2 regions of the Streptomyces ficellus genome follow, and region 1 is predicted to be linked to the other one. Evidence: riboswitches for the same ligand, from Rfam matches in the RefSeq annotation. Region 1 holds a riboswitch; the other holds the start of a gene.

Region 1 (5,749 bases):
GAACACCGCATCGAGCCGCAGGACACACACCACACCGCAGCGAAAGAACCGACCCATGTGCCAGCACCAGCCAGCCTGTCCGACCGCCGACTCCGCCGACAGGGAGGCGGCCCACCTGGTGGCTCACCACCCGGAACAGGGCTGGAGCCTGCTGTGCAACGGCGTCCTGCTCTTCGAGGACACCGGTGAACTGCTGCCGGACGGCCAGATCATCGCGCCGCACCGGCCGCTGAGCGCCTCGAAGGTCGTCACGGCCGCCTGAGGCACCACCGCACGCACGTGCACCACGCACCAAGCACCGCGCACACCGCACGGCGAAGGGCCGGTACGGGATTCCGATCCCGTACCGGCCCTTCGCCGTGTCCGTCAGGCGCCCCGCTCATCAGGCGCCCTGTCCGTCAGGCGTCGTACTCGTCCAGCGGCGGGCAGGAGCACACCAGGTTCCGGTCGCCGAACGCGCCGTCGATCCGGCGCACCGGCGGCCAGTACTTGTCGGAGGCGACGACCCCGGCCGGGAACACCGCATCCTCCCGGCTGTACGCGTGCGTCCACTCGCCGCCCAGCGCGGCCGCCGTGTGCGGGGCGTTGCGCAGCGGGTTGTCGTCCGCGGGCCACTCGCCCGACGCGACCTTCTCGATCTCACCGCGGATCGCGATCATCGTGTCGCAGAACCGGTCGAGCTCGGTCAGGTCCTCGCTCTCGGTCGGCTCGATCATCAGGGTGCCGGCCACCGGGAACGACATGGTCGGGGCGTGGAAGCCGTAGTCGATCAGACGCTTGGCGATGTCGTCGACGCTGACGCCGGTCGCCTTGGAGATCGGGCGCAGGTCCACGATGCACTCGTGGGCGACGAGCCCGGCCGGGCCGGTGTAGAGCACCGGGTAGTGCGGCTCCAGGCGCTTGGCGATGTAGTTGGCCGCGAGGACGGCGACCTGCGTGGCGCGCTTGAGGCCCTCGCCGCCCATGAGCCGGACGTACGCCCAGGAGATCGGCAGGATGCCGGCCGAGCCCCACGGGGCGGCCGAGATCGGGCCGACCCCGGTGTCCGGGCCCGCGCTCGGCTGGAGCGGGTGGTTGGGCAGGTAGGGGGCGAGGTGCTCGCGCACGCCGACCGGGCCGACGCCGGGGCCACCGCCGCCGTGCGGGATGCAGAACGTCTTGTGCAGGTTCAGGTGCGAGACGTCGCCGCCGAACTCGCCGGGCTTCGCCAGGCCGACCAGCGCGTTGAGGTTGGCGCCGTCGACGTACACCTGGCCGCCGGCCTCGTGGACCTGGGCGCAGATGTCCGCGACGTGCTCCTCGAACACGCCGTGCGTGGACGGGTAGGTGATCATCAGGACGGACAGCTGGTCGCGGTACTGCTCGATCTTGGCGCGCAGGTCCTCGACGTCGATCTCGCCGTCGTCGGCGGTCTTGACGACCACGACCTTCATCCCGGCCATCACGGCGCTGGCGGCGTTGGTGCCGTGCGCGGAGGACGGGATCAGGCAGATGGTGCGCTGCGTGTCGCCGTTGGCGCGGTGGTACGCGCGGACGGCGAGCAGGCCGGCCAGCTCGCCCTGCGAACCCGCGTTGGGCTGGATGGAGACCTTGTCGTAGCCGGTGACCTCGGCGAGGCGCTCCTCCAGCTCACGGATCAGGGTCAGATAGCCCTGGGCCTGGTCGACCGGCGCGAAGGGGTGGATCTGGCCGAACTCGGGCCAGGTCACCGGCTCCATCTCGGTGGTCGCGTTCAGCTTCATGGTGCAGGAGCCGAGCGGGATCATGCCGCGGTCGAGCGCGTAGTCCCGGTCGGCGAGCCTGCGCAGGTAGCGCAGCATCGCCGTCTCGGAGCGGTGGGCGTGGAAGACGGGGTGGGTGAGGTACGCGTCGGAGCGCAGGCTCGCCTCGGGCAGCACCTCGCCCGCGGCGGCGTCCAGCGCCTCGATGTCGCCCCGCACGCCGAACGCGTCCCACACGGCCACGATCTGGGCGCGGGCGGTGGTCTCGTCGCAGGCGGCGGAGACGTGGTCGGCGTCGACGAGACGGAGGTTGACCCCGTTCTCGCGGGCGGCGGCGACGGCCTCGGCGGCCCGGCCGGGTACGCGGACGGTGACGGTGTCGAAGAAGGTGTCGTGGACGACGTCCACGCCGCCCGCGCGGAGCCCGTCGGCGAGCACGACGGCGTAGCGGTGGACGCGCTGGGCGATCTGCTGGAGTCCGTCGGGGCCGTGGTAGACGGCGTACATGCCGGCCATGACGGCGAGCAGCACCTGTGCGGTGCAGATGTTGCTGGTGGCCTTCTCCCGGCGGATGTGCTGCTCACGCGTCTGGAGCGCCAGGCGGTACGCCTTGTTGCCGTCGGCGTCGACGGAGACGCCGACGAGCCGGCCCGGAAGGCTGCGGGCGAACGTGTCGCGGACGGCCATGTAGCCGGCGTGCGGACCGCCGAAGCCCATGGGGACGCCGAAGCGCTGGGTGGTGCCGACCGCGATGTCGGCGCCCAGCTCGCCCGGCGAGGTGAGGAGGGTCAGCGCCAGCAGGTCGGCGGAGACGGTCACGATGGCGCCCAGCTCGTGGGCCTGGTCGATGACCGGCTTGATGTCGCGTACGGCACCGGAGGCACCGGGGTACTGGAGCAGCACACCGAAGACGCCGCGCTCGGCGATCTCGGCGGGGATGCCGTCGCTCAGGTCGGCGACGACGACCTCGACACCGGTCGGCTCGGCGCGGGTCTCGATGACGGCGATGGTCTGGGGCAGGGCGTCGGCGTCGATCAGGAAGACGCCCTTCTTGACCTTGCCGACGCGGCGGGCCAGCGACATGGCCTCGGCGGCGGCGGTGCCCTCGTCCAGCAGCGAGGCGCCGGAGGTCGGCAGCCCGGTGAGGTCGGCGACCATGGTCTGGAAGTTGAGCAGCGCCTCCAGGCGGCCCTGCGAGATCTCCGGCTGGTACGGCGTGTACGCGGTGTACCAGGCGGGGTTCTCCATGACGTTGCGCAGGATGACCGGCGGCGTGAACGTGCCGTGGTAGCCGAGGCCGATCATCGGGGCCAGCACCTGGTTGCGGTCGGCGAGGGAGCGCAGTTCGGCGAGGACCTCGGCCTCGGTGCGCGCGCCGGGCAGCCCGAGGGCCTCGGCGCTCTTGATCACATCCGGCACCGCGGCAGCCGTGAGCTCGTCGAGCGAACCGTAGCCGACCTGCGCCAGCATCTTGGCGCGGGCCTCCTCGTCGGGCCCGATGTGCCGCTGCTCGAACGGGATGCCCTGTTCGAGTACGGAGAGCGGAATGCGGTTGGCGGTCATGGCGGGGGCCTCCTGGTCGATACGACCTGCGAGGGGCACCACGGCGCGGGTGCCCGGACGGCCTCCCCCTCTGTCATCTCAACCTGAGAGCTTCACCGGACCTCCCCGAGGGGCGGGCCGGCTTTCACCGTCGGTGAGAGCGGATGCCGTCCGACGCCCGCCCTGCTTTCCAGAGTGACCTCGTCCGTGCGGTACCGGGTGCCTGAGAGATTCCGGGGAGGATTTGCTCCTTCGGCGCCTCCGAAAGGTTTCTCCGGAGGACTCTCCCGCACGGGGTCAGCGGCCATTTGCCAGCCTACCAGCGAGGTCCCCGCCCCATCCCTCGAGTGGCCGACGTCACCGATGTGCACTTTCGTAGTGTTGACAGAGCGGTTGCGACCAGTTGGAGGGACCGTGCAGACCGACATCGATCCGCGCAGCCTGATCGGCCGCAAAGCCTTCGACCGCAACGGCCACAAGATCGGCACCATCGACGAGGTGTACCTGGACGACGCGACCGGCGTCCCGGAGTGGGCCGCGGTGCGCACGGGCCTCTTCAGCCGCGACGCCTTCGTCCCGCTGGAGCCCAGCGACCTCGCGGACGACGGCCTCCACGTCCCGTACGAACGGGCCCTGATCAAGGACGCCCCCGACTTCGGGGTCGGCCGCCACCTGTCCCCCGAGCAGGAGCTCCAGCTCTACCACCACTACGGGCTCGCGCTCCCCCCGCCTCCCTCCTCGGACCGTGACTTCGGCAGGCTCGCCGGCCAGGAGGACTGACCCGGCACGAGGGGCAGCGGGTCGGACGGCTCCAGGTCCGGATCACCGGCCCTGAACGTCCGCACCCGCCCGGGCTGCGACGACCCGGGCTCCTCGAACCGGACGGTGACCCGCCCCAGGCCGCTGCCCTGCACCCACCCCGGCCCGTACTCCGCGTGCCGCACGTCCTGGCCGGCCATCCACGTCCGCGCTTCCCCGTCACCCGCGACGGCACTCGGCTCCTGCGCGCCGCCGGTTCCTACCGCGGCACCGGCCACGCGGCCCCCCTCAGCCGCGTCCACCGCGTCCCCCGCAACCGCCTCCGGCCCCACCGGCGCGCCCGCCCCACCCGGACCCGCCCCTGCCGGGTCGGCCCCGGCGGCCACTCCTGCCGGCGCACCCCGCTCCGCCTCGGCCTGCTCCGCCTCCGCCCGCTCCGCGGCGGCCTGGGCGAACAGGTCCTCCTGCGTGAAGTCCGCGAGCCCCGTGACGCCCACACCCAGCAGGCGGACGCCACCGGTGGTGTCCACCGACTCCAGCAGCCGTGCCGCCGCCTCCCGCACCACCACCGGGTCGTCCGTCGGACCGCGCAGGGTCTCGGACCGGGTCAGCGTCGAGAAGTCGTACCTCCGCACCTTGAGCACCACCGTCCGCCCCGAGCGCCCCGCTGCGCGCAAGCGCCGCACGCACCGCTCGGCCAGCCGCTCCACCTCCGTGCGCACCCGCACCCGGTCGTGCAGGTCGACGTCGAAGGTGTCCTCCACCGACACGGACTTGGCGTCCCGCTCGGCCACCACCGGCCGGTCGTCGTACCCGAGCGCCATCCGGTACAGCGACTCCCCGTGCGCCTTGCCCAGCAGCCGTACCAGCTCGTCCTCGCCCGCCGCCGCCAGGTCCGCCACCGTCGTCATGCCGGCCCGCCGCAGATGCTCTCCGGTGGCGGGCCCCACACCCGGCAGGATGCGCACCGACTTGGGGTCCAGCAGGTCCCGCTCCGTGCCCGGCTCGATCAGCACCAGGCCGTCGGGCTTGGCCTCCTCGGACGCGATCTTCGCGATCATCTTCGACCCGGCCAGGCCCACCGACCCCGTCAGTCCCGTGACCGCCCTGATGTCCCTGCGCAGCCGCTCACCGGCCTCCCGCGCGGTCGCCGCGTCATGCGCCGAGCCCCCCGCCTCGAGGTCCACGAACGCCTCGTCGAGGCTCAACGGCTCGACGAGCGGCGACAGCCCCCGCAGCAGCTCCATGACCTGGTCGCTGACCGCCCGGTAGAGGGAGAAACGCGGCACCAGGTACGCGGCGTTGGGCGCCAGCCGGCGCGCCTGCGCCATCGGCATCGCCGAGTGCACCCCGAACCGCCTGGCCTCGTACGACGCGGTGGCCACGACCCCGCGCGGCCCGAGGCCGCCCACGACCACCGGTTTCCCGCGCAGGCTCGGCTTCGCCGCCTGCTCGGCGGCGGCGAAGAAGGCATCCATGTCCAGATGCAGGATCGTCGGCGCGGTTCTCACACCGTCGATGCTGCCGTACACCACTGACAATCGCCCCGCACACACGTACGGACCGACTCAGACAGCCCGGTCACGCCTCCTGCGCGCCAGCTCGTCCGACGGGTTGTGCCCCACCAGCGTCTCACCCGTGTCGATGCGCTCCCCGTGCAGCTGCGAGAGCGCCGCCTCGACGTCCCGCCACACCACGCCCACGGCGATCCCGAAGACCCCCTGGCC
Region 2 (5,749 bases), 4.2 Mb from region 1:
CCGTACCCCGTACCGGGCACGACGGGCGCGGTGAGGTGCGCCTCGCGGTCGTAGAAGGGGCGGGCGTTCGCCCGGAGCCACATGGCCACCGGGTCGTGCTCGTCGGACATCGCGACCGTGGAGACGGGCAGGCCGTCGGGGACGGCGGCGATGGACTGCTGCATCATGGCGCGCACCGCGTCGACGGAGCCCTGGCCGGTGTCGTACAGGTCCAGCCCGATGGCGAGGTACGGGGTGCCGAGGGCGGGCTGGACCCAGGCGCGGCGCAGCGCGCGGACGGCGGGCGTGCGGTGGGCGTTCTGGGTGAGCAGGGCGTAGAACTGCGGGAGCTGGATGCCCGGTTCGGACAGCTTCAGCGGGCCCGCGGGCATCCGGTCGAGGCCGGTGGCGATCCGGCGCAGGTCGGGCCACGGGATGCCGACCCCGCCGCCCGGGGCGTGCGGGTTGAGCCAGACGCCCCAGTGGTCGGGGTAGAGGGCGCGGGCGATGTCACGGCCGGCGACGACCTCGTGGGCGCGGTTCCAGCCGGAGACGGCGAGCTCCTGGGCGGAGGTGACGCAGGGGGCGTACCCGAGGCCGTCGACCTCCATGTTGCCGTACTGGGCGTCGGGCGAGCCGGCCCGGCCGTGCCAGAGGAGCATCCACAGCCGGCCCTCGGCGAGGGCGTGCAGGAGTGCCTCGTAGGTGTCGTGGCGCCCGGGCGTCACCTGGCTCAGCATGTGCTCGACCTGTCCGGCCGCCGCTCCGGCCGCCGCGGTGCCTGACGCGCTCACCCTGGGTCCCGCCCCTCTTCCGTCCACCCGACCAGCTTATGCGTGCCCGCGCCGGTAGAAGGGCCGCACCTTCTCCAGCATCCAGTCGGCCACCGGGTCCTGTGCGACGTCGAGCAGCACCAGGTTGACCGGCCACGGCACCGCCGCCTGGGCCCGCCCCAGCGCCCGGCCGAGGGCGTCCATGGGTACGTTGCGCTCGGCGCCCTCCCAGGAGGAGAGCTGCACGCCGATGAAGAGGGACGGGCTGTCGCCCTCGACGCTCGCGAGGCAGCGGCGCGCGGTCAGCACCGTGCCGGTGGCGTCGAACTCGGCGGAGGCGGCGGACAGCAGGCCGACCGGGTCCTCCTGCCAGTCCGGCTCGAACAGCCGCACCCGGCCGCCGCTGGCCGGGCCGTCGAGCGGGGTGCGTCCGGCGCGGCAGAGCTCGGCGACCACGAGCGGGGGCAGTGGGGCGCCGACGGCGCCGCCGGGGTTCACGGCGATGCCGACCTGGGGCGGCAGGCCGCGGGCGAACTCGACGGCCGGGGCGACCGCGTAGGGCATGTGGGCGCCGGCGCAGGCGACGAACTGGGCCTCGGAGCTGAAGACCGGCACGTAGACCTGCCCGTCGAGGTCCAGGGTGGGCAGGTCCAGGTCGCGGCTGTCGGGTGCGCCGCCGTTCGGCAGGGGCACCCAGACGTGGCTGCGGCCCAGGACCTCGACGAGGCGGCCGCCGGCCGCGGGGTTGCCGAGCGAGGCGGCGAGCACCTCTTCGAGCTCGTTGCCCGGCCATGCAGTGTCCACTGGTGCTCCTGGTCCTTCCCCGCGTGTGCCTGTCGCTGCCCGCAGCACCCTAACGCGGGGCCGCGGGGCGGCGGATCAGGGGAACGCGATCCGGGTGAGCGCGGACGCGGCGGGCCGGTCCAGCAGGACCGCTGACGCGCACCCGCGCGGCACGACGCCCCGCTGCGCGTCCCGCACCAGGCGCCCCACCGCGCGGCGGTGCCGTCCGAAGGCGTACCCGGACACGCCGCGGCCCCGCTCGCGCTGGCCCTCCCGGGCGGTGCCGGGGGTGACGTCCAGCAGGACCAGGTGCAGGGCGCGGCCCCGCCGGGCGGCCTCCCGGGCGAGCCAGCGCCGCACCCAGGCCTGGGTGCCGCAGTCGTGGACGACGACGCTCCGCCCGGAGCGCAGCGTGCGCCACAGGCCCCCGTAGTGGGCGAGCCGGACGAGGGGGCGGTAGACCGCGTACGGCAGGAGGCCGGGCACGCGGCGCTCCCAGCGCTCCCGGGCGTCCTGCGAGTCGATGCCGAGGCCCTGGGCCGTCCGGGCGATCAGGGTGGACTTGCCGCTGCCGGGCAGGCCCGAGACGACCACCAGGTCGCCGGGCGCGAAGGTCAGCGCCCGGGGGCAGCGCCCGTCCCGGTCCCGCAGGTCGCGCACGACCGGCAGGGCGGGCGTCGCGGCCGCCCGGCCGCGCGCGGGCAGACCGGGCTGTGCGGGCACTCCCGTGGTGGTCGCGTACGCCCCGCTGTGCTGCAACGTCATCGCTACTCCCCCTGCTAGAACCCCTGCCGGATCCCTGGGTCGGTTGACCCGACCCTTGCCCAAGAAGTGTAAAGAAAGGGTAATAAGTCACAAGCGATTTGCCGAGGGGACACCGCGTGCAATGATGTGCGCGCCGACGCACATTCGTGCGCCACAACCGCATACCGGCCGCTTGAATCCGCGCGGGAGAGTTCCGGGTCCGCCCGGGCGCCGAAGGAGCAAGTTCCTCCCTTGAATCTCTCAGGCCCCGTACCGCGTGGATGAGGCAGATCTGAAAAGCGGGCCGCCCCGGCGGCTCCACCCAAGGTGCAAGCCGAGGACCGCGCGTACGGCGTACGCCGAGGTCACGGTGAACCTCTCAGGTTCCGATGACAGATGGGGAGGATCGTCTTCGAGCCATGCCCGCCCTGGGACCTGGGAGCCACATCCATGAGCACTGCCCCCCGCCTGACCGCCCTCGATGCCGTGCATCGTGCGCTGGGCGCGACCATGACCGACTTCGCGGGCTGGGACATGCCGCTGCGGTACGGGAGCGAGCGCGACGAGCACAACGCCGTCCGTACGAAGGCCGGACTCTTCGACCTCTCCCACATGGGTGAGATCACCGTCACAGGGCCGCAGGCAGCGGACTTCCTGAACTTCGCGCTCGTCGGCAACATCGGCAGCGTCGGCGTCGGCCGCGCCCGCTACACGATGATCTGCCAGGAGGACGGCGGCATCCTCGACGACCTGATCGTGTACCGGCTCGGCGAGACCGAGTACATGGTCGTCGCCAACGCCTCCAACGCGCAGATCGTGCTGGACGCCCTCACCGCCCGCGCCGGCGGTTTCGACACCGTCGTGCGCGACGACCGCGACGCGTACGCGCTGCTCGCCGTCCAGGGCCCGGAGTCGCCCGGCATCCTGAAGTCGCTGACCGACGCCGACCTGGACGGGCTGAAGTACTACGCCGGTCTGCCCGGCACGGTCGCGGGCGTCCCCGCGCTGATCGCCCGTACGGGTTACACGGGCGAGGACGGCTTCGAGCTGTTCGTGGAGCCGCGGCACGCCGAGCAGCTGTGGCGGGCGCTGCTGGAGGCGGGCGCCCCGGTGGGCCTGATCCCGTGCGGGCTGTCCTGCCGCGACACGCTGCGCCTGGAGGCGGGCATGCCGCTGTACGGGCACGAGCTGACGACGGCCCTGACCCCGTTCGACGCGGGGCTGGGCCGGGTGGTCAAGTTCGAGAAGGAGGGCGACTTCACCGGCCGGGAGGCCCTCACGGCCGCCGCCGAGCGGGCGCAGATCGCCCCGCCGCGCAAGCTGGTGGGCCTGATCGCCGAGGGCCGCCGGGTGCCGCGCGCCGGGATGTCCGTGGTCGCGGACGGCAAGGTGATCGGCGAGGTCACCTCGGGCGCCCCGTCGCCGACCCTGGGCCGGCCGATCGCCATGGCGTACGTGGACGCCGCGCACGCCGCGCCGGGCACCGAGGGGGTCGGCGTCGACATCCGCGGTACTCATGAGCCGTACGAGGTCGTTGCGCTTCCCTTCTACAAGCGCCAGAAGTGACCGCCCGCACCACCCGTCCGTCCACCCCGTCCACCCCGTGCACCAGCACTCCCCCGCGTACAGGAGAATTTGCGTCATGAGCAACCCCCAGCAGCTTCGCTACAGCAAGGAGCACGAGTGGCTGTCGGCCGCCGAGGACGGCGTGTCGGCGGTCGGCATCACGGAGCACGCGGCGAACGCCCTCGGCGACGTCGTGTACGTGCAGCTCCCCGAGGTCGGTGACACGGTGACCGCGGGTGAGACCTGTGGTGAGCTGGAGTCGACCAAGTCGGTCAGCGACCTGTACTCCCCGGTGACCGGCGAGGTCGTCGAGGCCAACCAGGACGTCGTCGACGACCCGTCGCTGGTGAACACCGCCCCGTTCGAGGGCGGCTGGCTCTTCAAGGTTCGTGTCGCGGAGGAGCCGAAGGACCTGCTCTCCGCCGACGAGTACACCGCGTTCTCCGGCAGCTAAGGACCCTCTCCGATGTCGCTTCTGAACACCCCTCTCCACGAGCTGGACCCGGACGTCGCCGCCGCCGTCGACGCCGAGCTCCACCGTCAGCAGTCCACCCTCGAGATGATCGCCTCGGAGAACTTCGCCCCGGTCGCGGTCATGGAGGCGCAGGGCTCCGTCCTGACCAACAAGTACGCCGAGGGCTACCCCGGCCGCCGCTACTACGGCGGCTGCGAGCACGTCGACGTGGTCGAGCAGATCGCCATCGACCGCATCAAGGAGCTCTTCGGGGCCGAGCACGCCAACGTCCAGCCGCACTCGGGCGCCCAGGCCAACGCCGCCGCGATGTTCGCGCTGCTCAAGCCGGGCGAAACGATCATGGGCCTGAACCTGGCCCACGGCGGTCACCTGACCCACGGCATGAAGATCAACTTCTCCGGCAAGCTCTACAACGTCGTCGCCTACCACGTCGACGACGCGACGGGCCAGGTCGACATGGCCGAGGTCGAGCGCCTCGCCAAGGAGTCCAGGCCGAAGCTGATCGTCGCCGGCTGGTCCGCCTACCCGCGCCGGCTGGACTTCGCCGCCTTCCGCCGGATCGCGGACGAGGTCGGCGCGTACCTGATGGTCGACATGGCCCACTTCGCGGGCCTGGTCGCCGCCGGTCTGCACCCCAACCCGGTGCCGCACGCCCACGTGGTCACCACCACGACCCACAAGACGCTGGGCGGCCCGCGCGGTGGCGTGATCATGTGCACGGCCGACCTCGCCAAGAAGATCAACTCCGCGGTCTTCCCCGGCCAGCAGGGCGGCCCGCTGGAGCACGTGATCGCGGCCAAGGCGGTCTCGTTCAAGGTCGCGGCGAGCGAGGAGTTCAAGGAGCGCCAGCAGCGCACCCTGGACGGCGCCCGCGCCCTGGCCGAGCGCCTGGTCCAGCCGGACGTCACCGAGCACGGCGTCTCGGTCCTGACCGGCGGCACCGACGTGCACCTGGTCCTGGTCGACCTGCGCGACAGCGAGCTGGACGGCCAGCAGGCCGAGGACCGGCTCCACGAGGTCGGCATCACCGTCAACCGCAACGCGGTCCCGAACGACCCGCGGCCCCCGATGGTCACCTCGGGTCTGCGGATCGGCACCCCGGCCCTGGCCACGCGCGGTTTCCAGGCGGAGGACTTCGCCGAGGTCGCCGACATCATCGCCGAGGCGCTGAAGCCGTCCTACGACGCGGACGCGCTGAAGGCCCGGGTCTCCGCCCTCGCCGCGAAGCACCCCCTTTACCCCGGTCTGTAATATTCATAGACGTTACGTACGTAACAGACTGGACTGCGGGGCACCGCGCACACTGAAGAGTGGGTGCGGTGCCCCGTCCCTTGCCCCCGCCTCCCCCCACCCGCCGCATCCCCCGCCCCACGCCCCATCGCGTTGTCCCTGCACCACCCCGGCAGACAGCGACGTCTTCCCACCAAGG

What was found. Region 1 has a riboswitch for glycine ahead of gcvP (aminomethyl-transferring glycine dehydrogenase). Riboswitches for the same ligand answer to the same signal wherever they lie in the genome.
Region 2: it holds a riboswitch for glycine, as region 1 does, so the genes downstream of both, gcvT (glycine cleavage system aminomethyltransferase GcvT) here and gcvP (aminomethyl-transferring glycine dehydrogenase) in region 1, are expected to answer to the same signal.

The regions. Positions count from the first base shown of each region.
Region 1 is NZ_CP034279.1:6,265,571-6,271,319, reverse strand. It holds gene EIZ62_RS28135 (DUF5999 family protein) at 56-262, shown strand; gene gcvP (aminomethyl-transferring glycine dehydrogenase) at 399-3,284, opposite strand; glycine riboswitch at 3,464-3,563, opposite strand; gene EIZ62_RS28125 (PRC-barrel domain-containing protein) at 3,678-4,043, shown strand; gene EIZ62_RS28120 (DNA polymerase IV) at 3,971-5,533, opposite strand; gene EIZ62_RS28115 (MerR family transcriptional regulator) at 5,591-5,749, opposite strand, start outside.
Region 2 is NZ_CP034279.1:2,107,155-2,112,903, forward strand. It holds gene EIZ62_RS09035 (enhanced serine sensitivity protein SseB C-terminal domain-containing protein) at 1-773, opposite strand, end outside; gene EIZ62_RS09040 (enhanced serine sensitivity protein SseB) at 810-1,556, opposite strand; gene EIZ62_RS09045 (AAA family ATPase) at 1,632-2,300, opposite strand; glycine riboswitch at 2,474-2,565, shown strand; gene gcvT (glycine cleavage system aminomethyltransferase GcvT) at 2,730-3,845, shown strand; gene gcvH (glycine cleavage system protein GcvH) at 3,922-4,299, shown strand; gene glyA (serine hydroxymethyltransferase) at 4,312-5,571, shown strand.